Regions from separate parts of the Rossellomorea marisflavi genome, predicted to be linked through region 2. Evidence: a T-box and tRNA genes for the amino acid it is inferred to sense, from the RefSeq annotation. Region 2 holds a T-box; the other holds one or more tRNA genes.

Region 1 (8,894 bases), 1.5 Mb from region 2:
CTTCCACTAACCCTTCCAACACTCTATCCATCTATCGTATCATATCCAGGCTCCATTGCGCTCAGGCTTATTCTTCCTGAGCTTCCCGGGCAAAAAAAAATCATAACCAAATCGGCTATGAATAGATTTCTGGAGTATTCACTTTCTTCAACCTTTGCACGAACAGCTTATAAAGAGGATCACTCGTCTCAGTCTCCACCATTTCACGCTCGCACTCATAGCATATAAACGATGTATACAGATGGATGCCGATCCGCCTCTCCTCACTGCAAACAATGCAGCATTCACCAACCGCCTTCGCATTCACATTACTCATAGCGCTCTCCTCCTCCATACATCTATTCTGCCACCAACCGCCGAATTGTATACGCAATTATCAACTTTTCAACTAACTGAATTATCACGGTGTACTTCCATCTTATGTATCACCGGCTTGGTCTGTGTTCACAGGCTGAAAAAAGTTGGGCGTTCTGAGGAGTAATGCTGTTTCATAATTCTTTTTGTTTGTACAGGGACAGAGCGTCAAGTTTTGGGATGAACTGGTTGATGGAGAGGGATTTCTGATTTGATCCGACGGTGAGGTTTACACCATTATCATATTCGATGGTTTTTGTACACAGACAAAGCGTCAAGTTATGGGAGGTATTGGATATTTTAATTTATTTTTTTATAGTGCCTCTTACCATTTTTCTCATTTATTGTACACAGACAGAACGTCAAGTTATGGGATTTTTTGGGATTTAGGCCGTAATAATTTTATCCCTTACGAACTTGAAACTACGATTGAAAAGTCGCAGGTATGCACGGCCTTGCGCAAATACAGGGGTCGGATCGCAAATAGAAAAATGAACATTGGCACGTTTCGCAAATAAAAAGTCGATTTTCACAAATAAAATCAAAAATGTCGCAAGTAGATGGTTGAATTTCGCAGGTATTTTCGTGCGTGGAAGGGAACGATGGGTCCTTGAATGCTTCAAATGGGAAAAAGATGTTGCGAGGAATGTCGAATGGTGTCAGGTGCATAAGTGAATACTTTATCTGGAAAAACTTTACTGATAAAAGCACCCTATCCGCAGGTATCACGCCCCCTTCGCAAGGAATGAAAAAAAGTCGCAAATAAGCGCGAATCCCCCCTAGCCTCATCTCCAGATAACGCCTCTGTCCAACCCACTTGGCTGATCATATACTCCCACAGGTCATTCAAGCTCTTTGACCTTGCTCCCTTGATCACCGGCCTCATCCCATACTCTAACCGTAATTTGGTCCTCCAAACCAACCCTTTCAACCTGCGATTTTCACATATCTCTCTAATCAACATCTTTCTAGCCGCCCTATTTCAAACGGCTAACATCACCGCCGACATCCCCTGCCAACGAAAAAACACAACAAAAAAGCAACCCATCAAATGAGCTGCTTTTCTCGATATTGCCTGGCGACGTCCTACTCTCACAGGGGGAGATCCCCCAACTACCATCGGCGCTGAAGAGCTTAACTTCCGTGTTCGGCATGGGAACGGGTGTGACCTCTTCGCCAATGTCACCAGACAGGTATTCCATTGAAAGAATTGTTCTTTCAAAACTAGATAAAGGGTTGATAGTCAATCATTACCGGCGTATCGTCCAGTCCGGGAGACGCGAAGCGCCTCCTTCGTCTTACTTTGGTTAAGTCCTCGATCGATTAGTATCAGTCAGCTCCATGTGTCGCCACACTTCCACCTCTGACCTATCTACCTGATCATCTTTCAGGGATCTTACTCACATAAAGTGATGGGAAATCTCATCTCGAGGGGGGCTTCATGCTTAGATGCTTTCAGCACTTATCCCTTCCGCACATAGCTACCCAGCGATGCCTTTGGCAAGACAACTGGTACACCAGCGGTGCGTCCATCCCGGTCCTCTCGTACTAAGGACAGCTCCTCTCAAATTTCCTGCGCCCACGACGGATAGGGACCGAACTGTCTCACGACGTTCTGAACCCAGCTCGCGTACCGCTTTAATGGGCGAACAGCCCAACCCTTGGGACCGACTACAGCCCCAGGATGCGATGAGCCGACATCGAGGTGCCAAACCTCCCCGTCGATGTGGACTCTTGGGGGAGATAAGCCTGTTATCCCCGGGGTAGCTTTTATCCGTTGAGCGATGGCCCTTCCATGCGGAACCACCGGATCACTAAGCCCGACTTTCGTCCCTGCTCGACTTGTAGGTCTCGCAGTCAAGCTCCCTTGTGCCTTTACACTCTGCGAATGATTTCCAACCATTCTGAGGGAACCTTTGGGCGCCTCCGTTACTCTTTAGGAGGCGACCGCCCCAGTCAAACTGCCCACCTGACACTGTCTCCCACCCCGATAAGGGGCGCGGGTTAGAATGTCAACACAGCCAGGGTAGTATCCCACCGACGCCTCCACCGAAGCTAGCGCTCCGGCTTCCAAGGCTCCTACCTATCCTGTACAAGCTGTGCCAAAATTCAATATCAGGCTACAGTAAAGCTCCACGGGGTCTTTCCGTCCTGTCGCGGGTAACCTGCATCTTCACAGGTACTATAATTTCACCGAGTCTCTCGTTGAGACAGTGCCCAGATCGTTACGCCTTTCGTGCGGGTCGGAACTTACCCGACAAGGAATTTCGCTACCTTAGGACCGTTATAGTTACGGCCGCCGTTTACTGGGGCTTCGATTCGCACCTTCGCTTGCGCTAAGCACTCCTCTTAACCTTCCAGCACCGGGCAGGCGTCAGCCCCTATACTTCGCCTTACGGCTTCGCAGAGACCTGTGTTTTTGCTAAACAGTCGCCTGGGCCTATTCACTGCGGCTCTCTCGGGCTTGCACCCTACCAGAGCACCCCTTCTCCCGAAGTTACGGGGTCATTTTGCCGAGTTCCTTAACGAGAGTTCTCTCGCTCACCTTAGGATTCTCTCCTCGCCTACCTGTGTCGGTTTGCGGTACGGGCACCATCTTCCTCGCTAGAGGCTTTTCTTGGCAGTGTGGAATCAGGAACTTCGCTACTATAATTCGCTCGCTATCACAGCTCAGCCTTCACGATGATGGGATTTGCCTCATCATCAGCCTAACTGCTTAGACGCACATATCCAGCAGTGCGCTTACCCTATCCTCCTGCGTCCCCCCATTGCTCAAATGGAAGAAAGGTGGTACAGGAATATCAACCTGTTGTCCATCGTCTACGCCTATCGGCCTCGACTTAGGTCCCGACTAACCCTGAGCGGACGAGCCTTCCTCAGGAAACCTTAGGCATTCGGTGGATGGGATTCTCACCCATCTTTCGCTACTCATACCGGCATTCTCACTTCTAAGCACTCCACCAGTCCTTACGGTCTAGCTTCGCAGTCCTTAGAACGCTCTCCTACCACTGACACCAAACGGTGTCAATCCACAGCTTCGGTGATACGTTTAGCCCCGGTACATTTTCGGCGCAGAGTCACTCGACCAGTGAGCTATTACGCACTCTTTAAATGGTGGCTGCTTCTAAGCCAACATCCTGGTTGTCTAAGCAACTCCACATCCTTTTCCACTTAACGTATACTTTGGGACCTTAGCTGGTGGTCTGGGCTGTTTCCCTTTCGACTACGGATCTTATCACTCGCAGTCTGACTCCCATGGATAAGTCTTTGGCATTCGGAGTTTGTCTGAATTCGGTAACCCGATGAGGGCCCCTAGTCCAAACAGTGCTCTACCTCCAAGACTCTTACAACATGAGGCTAGCCCTAAAGCTATTTCGGAGAGAACCAGCTATCTCCAGGTTCGATTGGAATTTCTCCGCTACCCACACCTCATCCCCGCACTTTTCAACGTGCGTGGGTTCGGACCTCCATCCAGTGTTACCTGGACTTCATCCTGGACATGGGTAGATCACCTGGTTTCGGGTCTACGACCACATACTCATTCGCCCTATTCAGACTCGCTTTCGCTGCGGCTCCGTCTTCTCAACTTAACCTTGCATGGGATCGTAACTCGCCGGTTCATTCTACAAAAGGCACGCCATCACCCGTTAACGGGCTCTGACTACTTGTAGGCACACGGTTTCAGGTTCTATTTCACTCCCCTTCCGGGGTGCTTTTCACCTTTCCCTCACGGTACTGGTTCACTATCGGTCACTAGGGAGTATTTAGCCTTGGGAGATGGTCCTCCCAGCTTCCGACGGGATTTCACGTGTCCCGCCGTACTCAGGATCCACTCAAGAGGGAACGAAGTTTCGACTACAGGGTTGTTACCTTCTTTGACGAGCCTTTCCAGACTTCTTCGTCTACCCCGTTCCTTTGTAACTCCGTATAGAGTGTCCTACAACCCCAAGAGGCAAGCCTCTTGGTTTGGGCTAATCCCGTTTCGCTCGCCGCTACTCAGGGAATCGCATTTGCTTTCTCTTCCTCCAGGTACTTAGATGTTTCAGTTCCCTGGGTCTGCCTTCCATGCTCTATGTATTCAAGCAAGGATACTGTTCCATTACGAACAGTGGGTTCCCCCATTCGGAAATCTTCGGATCAGCTCACTTACAGCTCCCCGAAGCATATCGGTGTTAGTCCCGTCCTTCGTCGGCTCCTAGTGCCAAGGCATCCACCGTGCGCCCTTATTAACTTAACCGAATTGGTTAAAAACCTAAAATGGCGATACTCGGTAATTTCTTGACTATCAATAAAACTTTATCTAGTTTTCAAAGAACAATGTTCACTCTTTCACAGATGGAAAGAATGTTTGGTGGAGCCTAGCGGGATCGAACCGCTGACCTCCTGCGTGCAAAGCAGGCGCTCTCCCAGCTGAGCTAAGGCCCCGTATGATATGAGATTGGAAATGGTGGGCCTAAGTGGACTCGAACCACCGACCTCACGCTTATCAGGCGTGCGCTCTAACCAGCTGAGCTATAGGCCCCCAACTCTTAATGATGAGTTAAACCATCAAAACTGAACAAAACTTCGACGTCGTCAAACGTTTTAAGTAAATCTTCCTTAGAAAGGAGGTGATCCAGCCGCACCTTCCGATACGGCTACCTTGTTACGACTTCACCCCAATCATCTGTCCCACCTTAGGCGGCTGGCTCCAAAAGGTTACCTCACCGACTTCGGGTGTTACAAACTCTCGTGGTGTGACGGGCGGTGTGTACAAGGCCCGGGAACGTATTCACCGCGGCATGCTGATCCGCGATTACTAGCGATTCCAGCTTCATGTAGGCGAGTTGCAGCCTACAATCCGAACTGAGAACGGTTTTATGGGATTGGCTAAACCTCGCGGTCTTGCAGCCCTTTGTACCGTCCATTGTAGCACGTGTGTAGCCCAGGTCATAAGGGGCATGATGATTTGACGTCATCCCCACCTTCCTCCGGTTTGTCACCGGCAGTCATCTTAGAGTGCCCAACTGAATGCTGGCAACTAAGATCAAGGGTTGCGCTCGTTGCGGGACTTAACCCAACATCTCACGACACGAGCTGACGACAACCATGCACCACCTGTCACTCTGTCCCCCGAAGGGGAAAGCCCTATCTCTAGGGTTGTCAGAGGATGTCAAGACCTGGTAAGGTTCTTCGCGTTGCTTCGAATTAAACCACATGCTCCACCGCTTGTGCGGGCCCCCGTCAATTCCTTTGAGTTTCAGTCTTGCGACCGTACTCCCCAGGCGGAGTGCTTAATGCGTTAGCTGCAGCACTAAAGGGCGGAAACCCTCTAACACTTAGCACTCATCGTTTACGGCGTGGACTACCAGGGTATCTAATCCTGTTTGCTCCCCACGCTTTCGCGCCTCAGTGTCAGTTACAGACCAGAAAGTCGCCTTCGCCACTGGTGTTCCTCCAAATATCTACGCATTTCACCGCTACACTTGGAATTCCACTTTCCTCTTCTGCACTCAAGTTCCCCAGTTTCCAATGACCCTCCACGGTTGAGCCGTGGGCTTTCACATCAGACTTAAGAAACCACCTGCGCGCGCTTTACGCCCAATAATTCCGGACAACGCTTGCCACCTACGTATTACCGCGGCTGCTGGCACGTAGTTAGCCGTGGCTTTCTGGTTAGGTACCGTCAAGGCGCCGCCCTATTCGAACGGCACTTGTTCTTCCCTAACAACAGAGTTTTACGATCCGAAAACCTTCTTCACTCACGCGGCGTTGCTCCGTCAGACTTTCGTCCATTGCGGAAGATTCCCTACTGCTGCCTCCCGTAGGAGTCTGGGCCGTGTCTCAGTCCCAGTGTGGCCGATCACCCTCTCAGGTCGGCTACGCATCGTCGCCTTGGTGAGCCATTACCTCACCAACTAGCTAATGCGCCGCGGGTCCATCTGTAAGTGATAGCCGAAGCCACCTTTCAACCTTCCCCCATGCGGGGGTAGGTGTTATCCGGTATTAGCCCCGGTTTCCCGGAGTTATCCCAGTCTTACAGGCAGGTTACCCACGTGTTACTCACCCGTCCGCCGCTGATCTCAGGGAGCAAGCTCCCATCGATCCGCTCGACTTGCATGTATTAGGCACGCCGCCAGCGTTCGTCCTGAGCCAGGATCAAACTCTCCATAAAAAGTTTGAATAGCTCTTTTAAAAATAAATCTAGAATTAACGTTGACGTGTTTGTCTTGTTTTGTTCAGTTTTCAAGGTTCAAATGTTACTTAAGCTCTCTTGAGCACCTCTTAAATATACCATGATATCAGTCAGTGAGTCAAGCTTTTTCTTAAGTTGTTTTTCGATGTCGTTTTGGCGACAAGGAATATAATATCACCTATTAGCCTATTACGTCAATACTAATTTCAATTTAAATTTAAAAGATTTCATTTCCCCGGCGCAGGTATGATTTTACCCTTACCCGCACCAGGGACATCAATCAGTATACAAGATCTTCTCCGATGTATTTGATCCCCCTTTTAGGGAAGAATCCATCAGGGAATACAAGGTCCCACACCATTCCTCTCTCTCTTCTTCCTATGGCTCCTGCGATGACTATCCCTTCATCGATCCGGTGGACCGGCACATTGCGGATGAAGTAAGGAAAGCGCGTCAGGAGGTCGATGAACAAGATTCCTTCCTTTTCAATTGAGTGAACTTGAAACAGACCCTGCGCATGTTCTGCGTAGAGATTCCACTTTTGATCGGCAACGGCCATATCAGCCCGGTAGTTCCAATCGGACTGATGCATCTTTGGATAGTTTCGTAGAAAGAGGTCGGCAAATAATGATTCATAGCGACTCAGCATCGGGAGGGATTCTTTGATCAAGGGAAGGACTTTCGGGGAGAGGGCTGTGTGTTCCCGCTCATCAAGCCAAGTGAGGAAAGCGTGGAGTTCATGAAGGAACAAGTGGGTGAAGTTCTTTTCCTGGAGTATTTTCGTTTTACTCGGGAGATAGGTGAAGATGAGCTCTTCCCAGAACGAATAGGGGCACTCATTCCAAGAGTCTGGACATTCGTCTTCGAGGTGGAGGGTCATATACGAAGCAATGACTTCAAGGAATAGGTTTCTTCCAGGCGAAACCCGATTCTCTTTTTTGAAGGTGACAAAGTCTTTACCATAGTAATAGAGGAGACCACGGTATTTCATCTTGAACTCCCGACTTACCCTGAACATGTCCAGCATGTCTTGATGATCTTCTGGACACTCCAGTGATGTGGTATGCGATCCGCCGTATTCCGGTACAACTTCTCCTTTTTTCAATCCATCACCATCTTTCCATTTATTATCATGAGCAACATGACTTCTTCAGTATATCATAAACCGCCTTTATTTGACTGAATATTACAACTATTTAACAGTAGCAGGGAACCGTCCTCCTTTCTCGAATGTGTGTTGATAGAGAGGGGATGGAAAAGATGGAGAATCAGAAACCTGCCATACAGGATGAGTACGAGGATGATTTTGCATGGTGCTATGGATGCGGGCGCCTGAATGAAGAGGGGCATAAATTCAGGACCGGAGTGGAAGGAGAGAAAACCATTACGGTGTATACGCCTGAACGAAAACATACGGCGATACCCGGTTTTGTGTATGGAGGGGTGATCGCCTCCCTCATCGATTGCCACGGAACGGGGTCCGCCGCTATCACCCTGCATCAGAAGAACGGAGGGACGATCGGGGACGGGAGTATTCCTCCACGGTTCGTGACGGCTTCTTTGTCTGTTGATTTCATGAAGCCGACGCCTCAGGACGTTCCACTAAAGGCGGTGGGTACAGTCCATGAGATCCACCCTAAGAAATTCAGGGTGGAAACAGAAGTATTCGCTGACGAGGAGCTTTGCGCCAAAGGTGAAGTGATTGCCGTCGTCATGCCTGCGTCATTCGGTGGATAATCAAAAAGCCGCCTGCTCCAATCTGGAGCAGGCGGCTTTTCTCATAAGACCCACATCTGAATGACCGTCAGCCCTACGACTCCCGGAATCCCAAGGATCCCTGAGATCGAAGAGGTGGCGAGGTTGATCGGAACGTGGATGCCGTATTTACTTCCGAACGCATTCAAGAAAAACAGAAACAATGCGCCGATCATCACTTTAATGGCGACTTGTCCCACAAATCGCAGCGGCTTGATCGGAACTCCCGTGGCAAGCAGGAGGATGATCAATCCACTGATGGCTGCAATGACGATGACAGGGCTCATACCTTATCTCCTTTCTAAAGAACGAATCGTCCTGTTATAGAAAGGATATGAAGGTTGTCTACCTTTTTATGACGATGTTTCGATGTTTCGCTTCCTTGAACAGGAAAAAATATTTCGCTTCTGCGATTTTCGTATGACATTGGGCACCAAGGCTGTAGTCGACGCTCATTTCGTCGATGGACTGCTGCCGGTTCCACTGATCCTTCATTTCATCCAGGACGTTCAATAAGGATTGGTCATACTCTTTTTTCAGCTTGCCCTTCTTTCTGAAAAACAATTGGATCCACTCCTTCTAGACGTCTCTTCTTCCCTCGAGGGCTTTG
Region 2 (8,894 bases):
CCATATTGCTTCAGCATGTAAAGCGAGGGAATGGAGAAGATGAAACCCTTCTCCATTCCCTGATGATGTTCAATTGTGGGGATTTGTAAATTTTGGACTTTATTTATCTATGCTATCGTATTACAAAAATGACTTTTGTTCAAGAATTGTTTGAATTTTTGTGACCATGAGGTCGATGGCCACATGATTATGGCCGCCTTCCGGGATGATCACATCGGCATATCGCTTCGTCGGTTCGATGAATTGATTATGCATCGGACGGACGACCGTGATGTATTGATCAATGACGGAATCAATGGAACGCCCTCGCTCCTTGATATCACGAAGCATCCTTCTGATGATGCGGAGATCGGCATCGGTATCCACGTATAGTTTAATATCCATTAAGTTGCGCAATCTCTCATCTTCTAATACAAGGATTCCTTCTAAGATGATCACATCTTTCGGCTCAACAGGGATCGTTTCATCCGAACGCGTGTGCATTTTGTAATCGTAAACCGGTTTCTCCACGTGCTGATGATTCAGCAGGCCTTGGAGATGTTCAATCAAGAGGTCATTATCGAATGCCAGTGGATGGTCATAGTTCGTTTTCAGACGCTCCTCGAATGGTAGGTGGGATTGATCTTTATAATAATAATCCTGCTGCAGCATGAGGATGGAATGGCCCTGGAATTGTTCGTAGATCGCTTTCGTTACGCTAGTCTTCCCTGACCCTGAACCTCCTGCTACACCAATGACGACGGGTTTCTGCTTCATAAGGTTACGATGTTCTCCTTTCGAATCATGCAGTGCTCCTGCTCTGCATGATCTTTCACAATTTATTATGGGTGGCGGACAACATCCTGCTCATTCCCTTTTTCATCCCTGGTTGTATGATGGTGTGAATGACCGGATCTGAACGATCCCTGTTTGACCACTCAGCACCCTTCTCCAGCCCCGCTCATTTTTTCATGCATGCATGAAAGACGGTCAGCTTCACCGGAGTATCAGGCTTCTACACGGGTGCCCCTCTTTTTGCTGATTGCGACCCCGTCCCCGACCGGGAGGATCGACGTATCATATTCAGGATGACCCATCAGCCATTTGTTGTAGTCCTGCAGTTTTTTCACCATGTTACGGATCCGCTTCTGCTCAACCACTTCCTCTGCCACCAGTCCTTTGAACAGAACGTTGTCAGAGTATACGACACCTTCAGGGGTCAGCATCTCGGAATAACTGTCGAAGAATTTGCGATATTGACCTTTGGCAGCATCGATGAAGACCGCATCATACGGACCATGTTGCTTTACATCTTCCTGCAGCTCGAGGGCATCACCGAACAGGGTGATGACCCTGTCACGTGCAGATGAACGGCCGAGGAACTCCTGTGCCTTCTCATACCTTTCTTCGTCCCTTTCAAGTGTGACGATGGTGGTATCGGGAAGCGCTTCGGCCATCCTGAGTGCAGAGTATCCGATTGCCGTACCCACTTCAAGGATCCGCTTCGGCTGTTGGATCCTGAGCATTCCGAGGAGCGCCTCGATGCCGACAAGCTCCATGATCGGCACCCCGTTCTCCTCAGCATATGCTTCCATTTCCTGAAGCAGATCGGAACGGTCCAGAACAATGGATTCTATATAATCGATTACTTTTTCGTCCACGGAATCAACCTTCTATCGTTTATTTTCCGGCCCATTGAGCGTAATGAACATGAAAAGAAGAAAGCTACCTTGAGCTTTCTACTTAAAACGCCGGGCATCGGTATATGAAAATAACTTGTATCATTTTATCATATGAGGAGGAGGAAAGCGAATATTTCTTTCCTCCTCCATGGTTCAGTCCTTCTTATTCGTGATGTATTTTTCTTTCTTCTCATTATGTTCATCCAAGGTTTCCGAATAGTAAACGGTCCCGTTCGATGAAGCAAGGAAGTAGTAGAAATCCGTGTCTTCCGGTTCCAATGCCGCTTCGATGGACGATACTCCTGCGTTTGAGATCGGTCCCGGCGGCAGTCCTTTATTCTTGTACGTATTGTAAGGAGAGTCCACTTCAAGATCTTTGTAGGTGGTCCTTGCCTTATGTTTACCTAGTGAATACAGCACGGTTGGATCCGTTTGGAGAGGCATGTCCTCTTCGATGCGGTTATAGAAGACGCTTGAGATCTTCCCCCTGTCCGCTTTCTCCGTCGCTTCTTTCTCCACGAGGGAGGCAAAGGTCAGAAGTTCATGAGGGGACATTTTCTTCTCTTTCATGGCCGGCTCATATTGGGCCAGCACTTCGTTCGTCTGGTTGATCATTTCCTTCAGGATGCTTTCAAGCGATGGCTTCTTTTCATAGAACGAATAGGTTGCCGGATACAGATAGCCTTCAAGCGGTCGTTTGATCTTTTTGTTTGAGACATCTTTCGTAATGAGATTCGGATATTCCTTCTTTAATTGCTCGATCCATTTCTTGTCTTCCAGCTTCTTTTCCACTTCCTGCTTCGAATACGGTGACTTCTCACCAATCAACCCGGCAATCTCATCAAGTTGCAGGCCTTCTGGAACGGTGATGGTGAACTCCGCATCGCGGATCACCCTACCGGTCTTCAGGCTTTTGATGATTTCATCCATGGTCATGGAAGGGGTGAGACCGTAGCTCCCTGCCTGGAAGCCTGATTCATTGTTGAACTTCACATAATACTTGAATACCGTCGCATTCTTCACGATCCCCTTGTCTGCAAGAAGATCGGCGATGGTGGAGACCCCGGAGCCGATCGGCACCTCTACATTAACGGGCTTGGAGTCATCGGGGTCAACGGGCTTCAGGGCGGATTTGACATAGAAATAGCCGCCTACCGCCGTTCCCCCTATAAGGATGACCACGCATAGAAGAATGAGGCCGACGATCTTCCTGATGGATCTTGCTTCGGATTGTCGTTCGAGTAATTTTTTCATCAGCGTTTCCTTTATCTCTTTTTTATCTGTCATAACCATTCCCCCTTTCGAGCAAAAAGCGGGATATCCGACATTGATTTCGACATCATCTCCACCATTATACAATATTTTGCACAAAGAAAAACAGGGACCGGTAAAAAGGAGAGAGTTTTCTCCCTTCACCGGCCCCTGCATGTAAGGAATCCTTATTCCATTTCTTCATCTTCAAGGAATGTGTTGAGCATTTCCTCGATCATGTCCCACTCATCTTCTGTTTCGATCGGCTGCAATTCGCCTTCTTCGCCTTCATTTCCAGGCAGGAATGCAGAAGCGTGGATTTCGATTTCTTCTTCGTCATCTTCGTCTGCTCCAAGTGGATAATACAGGACGTAGGATTTGTTGAATTTATCTGATTCGAATGTGAAGAGGACTTCACAAAGCTGTTCGTTTCCTTGTTCGTCTACTACTGTGATTTGTTTTTCGCCATGTTCCATTTTAAATACACCTCATTATTTTTGACTGTCCAAGAATCCCTGAAGGATCATGGAGGCAGCCATTTTGTCGATTACTTTCTTACGCTTCTTCCTGCTCACATCTGCCTCAAGGAGAACCCTTTCGGCAGCCATCGTACTGAGCCGTTCATCCCAAAAGACGACGGGTACACCAAGCTCGGTACGGACAAGCTCTCCGTAGGCTTGTGAAGCTTCACCTCGGGGACCGATGGTATTGTTCATATTCTTCGGCAGGCCGACGACGACCTTGCTCACTTCATATTCTTCTGCGAGCTCCTTGATCCTGTCGAGCCGGAACGTATTCTTCTCTTCGTCTATCTTGATGGTTTCGATTCCCTGGGCCGTCCAGCCAAAGGCATCGCTGATGGCGACACCCACGGTCTTCGAGCCGACATCCAATCCCATAGTGCGCATGTGTTATCCCTCTTTATGCTGTTTCAAATACGATTTGACTAATTCTTCGATGATTTCATCGCGCTCAAGGCGTCGGATGATATTCCTGGCATCTTGATGCCTTGGAATGTACGCGGGATCTCCGGATAGTAAATACCCTACGATTTGATTGATCGGGTTGTACCCTTTTTCCTGAAGCGCATTATGGACTTGAAGGAGGACTTCCTTCACATCATGTTCAAATGGCTCCTCGGAGAAATCAAATCGCATCGTTTTGTCAAAAGAACTCATCATTGGCACCTCTCTTCAGGCTTGTCTTTTTGACAACCGAATTGTTAATCGCTACAACCATTGTACACCACTTTGACAGGGAGTTAAACGGATTTCACCCATTCTTCTACAAATTGAAGGGCATCATCCAGCTTCGACGCATCTTTTCCGCCTGCCTGAGCCATATCCGGACGTCCGCCGCCTCCTCCGCCGCAGCGTGTAGCAACTTCCTTCACAAGCTTGCCTGCGTGATACCCTTCTTTGACGAGATCATTCGTCACACCTGCGATGATGTTGACTTTATCGCCACTGGCAGAAGCAAGGACGATCACACCGGAGGACAGCTTCTGCTTCAGGTCATCCATCATGTTGCGCAGGTCGCCGCCACCGACTTTTGCTGTCAGGACATTGACTCCATCCACGACTTTGACTTGGTCGGTCAGGTTTCCTGCTTCTATGTTGGACAATTTTGCCGCCAATGATTCATTCGCTTTCTGAAGTTCCTTCATTTCCTGCAGAAGGGATTCGACGCGGACCGAAACTTCTTTCGGATTGGTCTTCAGCTTCGCAGCCGCTTCTTTAAGGAGGGAGACCTGGTCATTCAGGACACGATATGCCCCTTCTCCTGTCACAGCCTCGATCCTTCTTGTGCCTGCTCCGATGCCGCCTTCTGATTGGATCTTGAAGAGGCCGATCTCAGAGGTATTGCCTACATGACAGCCACCGCATAGTTCCAGGGAATAGTCGCCGATGGAAACGACACGCACTTCATCCCCGTATTTCTCACCGAATAGTGCCATGGCACCCATCGCTTTTGCTTCCTGCAGGGTCTTTTGTTCGATGTTGACTTGAAGGGCCTGCCATACTTTTTCGTTGACGATCTGTTCGATCTTTTCCATTTCTTCTTCCGTGATGGAACCGAAGTGGGAGAAGTCAAATCGGAGTCTGTCCGGTTCAACGAGTGACCCTGCTTGATTGACATGCTCCCCGAGTACATCCTTCAGTGCTTGATGAAGAAGATGCGTCGCCGTGTGATTCTTTTCGACTTTCTTGCGGGATTCCCTTGAAACGATGGCTTTCACTTCTGTGCCCTTGAGCAGAGATCCTTCTTCTACGATACCTGAGTGAAGGTTTTGTCCGTTTGGAGCCTTTTTGACGTCTCTTACAAACACCTTTACCCCATCGGCAAAGAGATAACCCTTATCCCCGATCTGACCGCCGCTTTCAGCATAAAACGGGGTTTCATCCAGGATGAACTGCACTTCTTGCCCCTTGTCAGCCTTTGGCTGACGCTCATCTCCCACGATGACTTCGAGGACAGTAGCCGTTGCTTCAAGAGTCGAATAGCCCACAAATTCACTCTTCACGGTCACATCACTGAGAACACCGCCTTGGACCTGCATGCTTCCCACATCCTGACGGGCGGAGCGTGCACGTTCGCGCTGCGCTTCCATTTCCGACTCGAAGCCTGCTTGATCGAGGCTCAGTCCTTCTTCCTCTGCATACTCTTCAGTAAGCTCAACAGGGAAACCGTACGTATCATACAATCTGAAAACATCTTTACCTGGGATGACGGTGCTGCCAGCTGCTTTTTGTTCTTTCATCACGCTGGAAAGGATGTGCAATCCTTCGTTCAGCGTTTCATGGAAGCGATCTTCCTCGTTCTTCACGACTTTCTGGATGAACTCGGTCTTTTCCTTCACTTCCGGATAGAAGTCGACCATCACTTCCGCTACAACCGGAACGAGCTCGAACATGAACGGACGATTGATGCCGATCTGCTTCGCGAAGCGCACAGCCCTTCTGAGCAGACGTCTCAGTACATAACCGCGGCCTTCATTGGAAGGAAGGGCCCCGTCCCCGATGGCAAATGCCACGGTCCGGATATGATCGGCAATGACTTTGAATGCTTTGTCGTCTTCTTTACGCTCGCCGTATTTGCTGCCCGACATGCCTTCTGTAGCCGAAATGATCGGCATAAAGAGGTCGGTATCGAAGTTCGTCGGCACGCCTTGGACCACGCACGCCATACGCTCTAGGCCCATACCGGTATCGATGTTTTTCTTCGGAAGCGGGGTGTACGTCCCGTCAGGATTATGGTTGAACTGCGAGAACACAAGATTCCACACCTCAAGATAACGGTCGTTTTCCCCTCCTGGATACAGTTCAGGATCATTTGGGTTCTCCCCATATTCCGGGCCGCGGTCATAGAAGATCTCCGTGTTCGGTCCGCTTGGTCCTTCCCCGATATCCCAGAAGTTCCCCTCGATTCGGATGATGCGTTCTGCCGGTACTCCGACTTTGGTATGCCAGATATCGAATGCTTCATGATCTTCAGGATGGATCGTTACGGAAAGCTTTTCAGGATCGAATCCGATCCATTCCTCTTTCGTCAGGAATTCCCATGCCCATTCGATGGCTTCCACCTTGAAGTAATCGCCGATGGAGAAGTTCCCGAGCATTTCAAAGAATGTATGGTGACGGGCCGTTTCCCCCACGTTTTCAATATCGTTCGTCCTGATCGATTTCTGTGCGTTCACGATCCTTGGATTTTCAGGGATCACACGTCCATCAAAATATTTTTTGAGTGTTGCGACTCCACTATTGATCCATAGAAGTGATGGATCCTCATGGGGGACCAGTGAAGCACTCGGCTCCACGCCATGGTTCTTTTCCTGGAAGAAATCCAGGAACTTTTGCCGGATTTCGGCTCCTGTCAATGTTTTCATCGTCAGTTCCTCCTTTGAATATGTACATAAAAAAGAATACAAAAAAGCCCTCATCCCTGATCAGGGACGAGAGCTAACTCGCGGTACCACCCTGGTTATGGATAAAGATTCTTATCCATCCCTCAATACGCCTTAACGCGGCCATACGGCAGGGTTCTTCCTGCACTCCGGATCAGCATTCCGTCATCCTTCATCCGGGTACCCTTTCAGCCTAGGGGTGCCCTCTCTTCTCGATGGACTATGACGTACTCGTTCCTTCATCGTTTTACGTGTATAAATTGGATTATAAAAATAATCGAAGGGTTTGTCAATGTCCCTCCTTTTCTTTTTGACGGGAATGGATGAAATGCGTCCGGCCGTGCAATATGGCGACCTTGATGATGGCAAGGGCCGGTACTGCCACAATCATGCCAATCACACCTTGGACCTCACCGCCGATGATCAAAGCGCCCATGATGAATAGAGGGTGCATATGCAGCGTCTTCCCGACAATCAGGGGAGACAGGATATTCCCTTCGAGGAACTGCAGGATCAAGACGATGATTGCCACGTAAATGACCATGTGAAGGGAAATCGTGCTTGCCACAAGCACTGCCGGAATGGCCCCGATGATCGGTCCGAAATAGGGGATGACATTGGTCACCCCGATGATCAGGCCAAGGATGAGGGGATATTTCATTCCGATGAGCCAAAGTGCCGACGTCGATACACCGAAAATGATCAAACAGACCAGGAGTTGCCCACGGATATAGCCTCCTAGAGAAGCATCCACGTCCCTTAGGAAACTTGCGCTGCTTTCTCTCCACTTGCGGGGAGTGAGCCGGATGAAGAACCTTTTGACCTTCACCACATCCTTCAGCAGATAAAAGGATACAAACGGGATGATGGCAATGATCAGAAGGGAATTCATGAACTTCATCAGGATGGCAAGGACGACGGCTGCAAGGCCCGTCACCCATGCTTCCAGCCCATTGATCCGCTTATCGAGCATGGATTGGATGCCATCCGGCCACGCGGCGGTCTTATACTGGATATAGGTGAGCCCGCGGTTGTATTGATCGGTCAGAACTGGAGCATTTTTAGATAAATCATCGATTTGGTGGATGATGGCCGGCGTCCCCTTATAAATCCCCCACCCGATGCTTCCAAAAAAGAGCAGGTAAATAAGAAGGATGGCGATCCCCCGGTGAATCCCAAGTTCATGAAGTTTCTCCACCACGGGATGGAGCAGATACGCGATGAACGCTCCGATGATAAACGGCAGTGCCGCAAAAAAGAATACGTCAAGGACGGGTTGCCATACCGGCTTCAACAGAAAAAGTACATATAAGAGCAATGAAGCGACAAAGGCAATGGTTAATCGGTAAAGCCATTTCGCATAATTGGTAGCCATGAAAGGTCCCTCCCTTTTATGTAGTGTGCCGAAGCAGGGAGGTTTTAGTCATGAGAAAAGGTCCGGCAATAGCCGGACCTTTGAGGTATTTTCTAGAAGAGCTTCTTCACTTGTTTGCGGAATCTCTTCATTTGCTTACGATTCAACATATTGGACCTTTGGGAATAGATGGACGCGGCGATGCCTGCCCCGAACCCAACGATCGATGAAAACGTCCTGTTCATGAAAAACACCTCTCCCTAGCTAAGTTGGCGTTCTTCCTCGTCAAACAGATCATCAAGCGAACTCAGTGAGCCATCTTCCTCCACCTGATGGGTGTGGATGACTCCCTTGGACAGGGATAATTCGATATAGCATCCCCAGCAATAAAACTGATTGATGCCGATTTTCCCTATATCTTTGCTTTGGCAGTTCGGACATTTCACGGCAGGATTCACCTCGTTCTTAGGTTTTATCCTTACCATCATGGCCCTGCGAGCAAAAAGATATACTTGAAAGGCGAAGAATGTTCGAACGCTCCTTCCTAGTTTGGACCGAATGAGACGAATCATAAGCTGAAACCATTTCCAGTCTCACGTCATGAAGTCATACGGTGTGATGCCCTCCATCCCGATCATGGGGTCCACCTTCATCAAGTCGATCGGGGCATCGTCTTCCGGCACACTGTCTTCCATTGTTTGAAGCCTTTCCTTCAGGGTCGTCT

What was found. A T-box is a leader RNA that pairs with one kind of tRNA and senses whether it is charged. The one in region 2 lies ahead of alaS (alanine--tRNA ligase), so its partner is inferred to be a tRNA-Ala.
Region 1: it has a tRNA-Ala gene. The T-box ahead of alaS (alanine--tRNA ligase) is inferred to sense a tRNA for this amino acid. The anticodon was not compared.

Annotation. Positions count from the first base shown of each region.
Region 1 covers NZ_CP081870.1:33,698-42,591, reverse strand. Annotated here, with positions in the region: gene K6T23_RS00215 (sigma factor G inhibitor Gin) at 116-316, opposite strand; rRNA gene rrf (5S ribosomal RNA) at 1,428-1,544, opposite strand; rRNA gene K6T23_RS00205 (23S ribosomal RNA) at 1,658-4,591, opposite strand; tRNA gene K6T23_RS00200 (tRNA-Ala) at 4,704-4,779, opposite strand; tRNA gene K6T23_RS00195 (tRNA-Ile) at 4,800-4,876, opposite strand; rRNA gene K6T23_RS00190 (16S ribosomal RNA) at 4,958-6,508, opposite strand; gene K6T23_RS00185 (hypothetical protein) at 6,810-7,634, opposite strand; gene K6T23_RS00180 (PaaI family thioesterase) at 7,790-8,266, shown strand; gene K6T23_RS00175 (pro-sigmaK processing inhibitor BofA family protein) at 8,308-8,571, opposite strand; gene K6T23_RS00170 (YaaL family protein) at 8,630-8,848, opposite strand; gene recR (recombination mediator RecR) at 8,864-8,894, opposite strand, start outside.
Region 2 covers NZ_CP081870.1:2,851,068-2,859,961, forward strand. Annotated here, with positions in the region: gene udk (uridine kinase) at 121-756, opposite strand; gene K6T23_RS15000 (O-methyltransferase) at 987-1,640, opposite strand; gene mltG (endolytic transglycosylase MltG) at 1,815-2,954, opposite strand; gene K6T23_RS15010 (DUF1292 domain-containing protein) at 3,101-3,388, opposite strand; gene ruvX (Holliday junction resolvase RuvX) at 3,404-3,820, opposite strand; gene K6T23_RS15020 (IreB family regulatory phosphoprotein) at 3,824-4,090, opposite strand; gene alaS (alanine--tRNA ligase) at 4,174-6,798, opposite strand; T-box leader at 6,858-7,068, opposite strand; gene K6T23_RS15030 (AI-2E family transporter) at 7,106-8,191, opposite strand; gene K6T23_RS15035 (YrzQ family protein) at 8,284-8,415, opposite strand; gene K6T23_RS15040 (hypothetical protein) at 8,431-8,655, opposite strand; gene recD2 (SF1B family DNA helicase RecD2) at 8,764-8,894, opposite strand, start outside.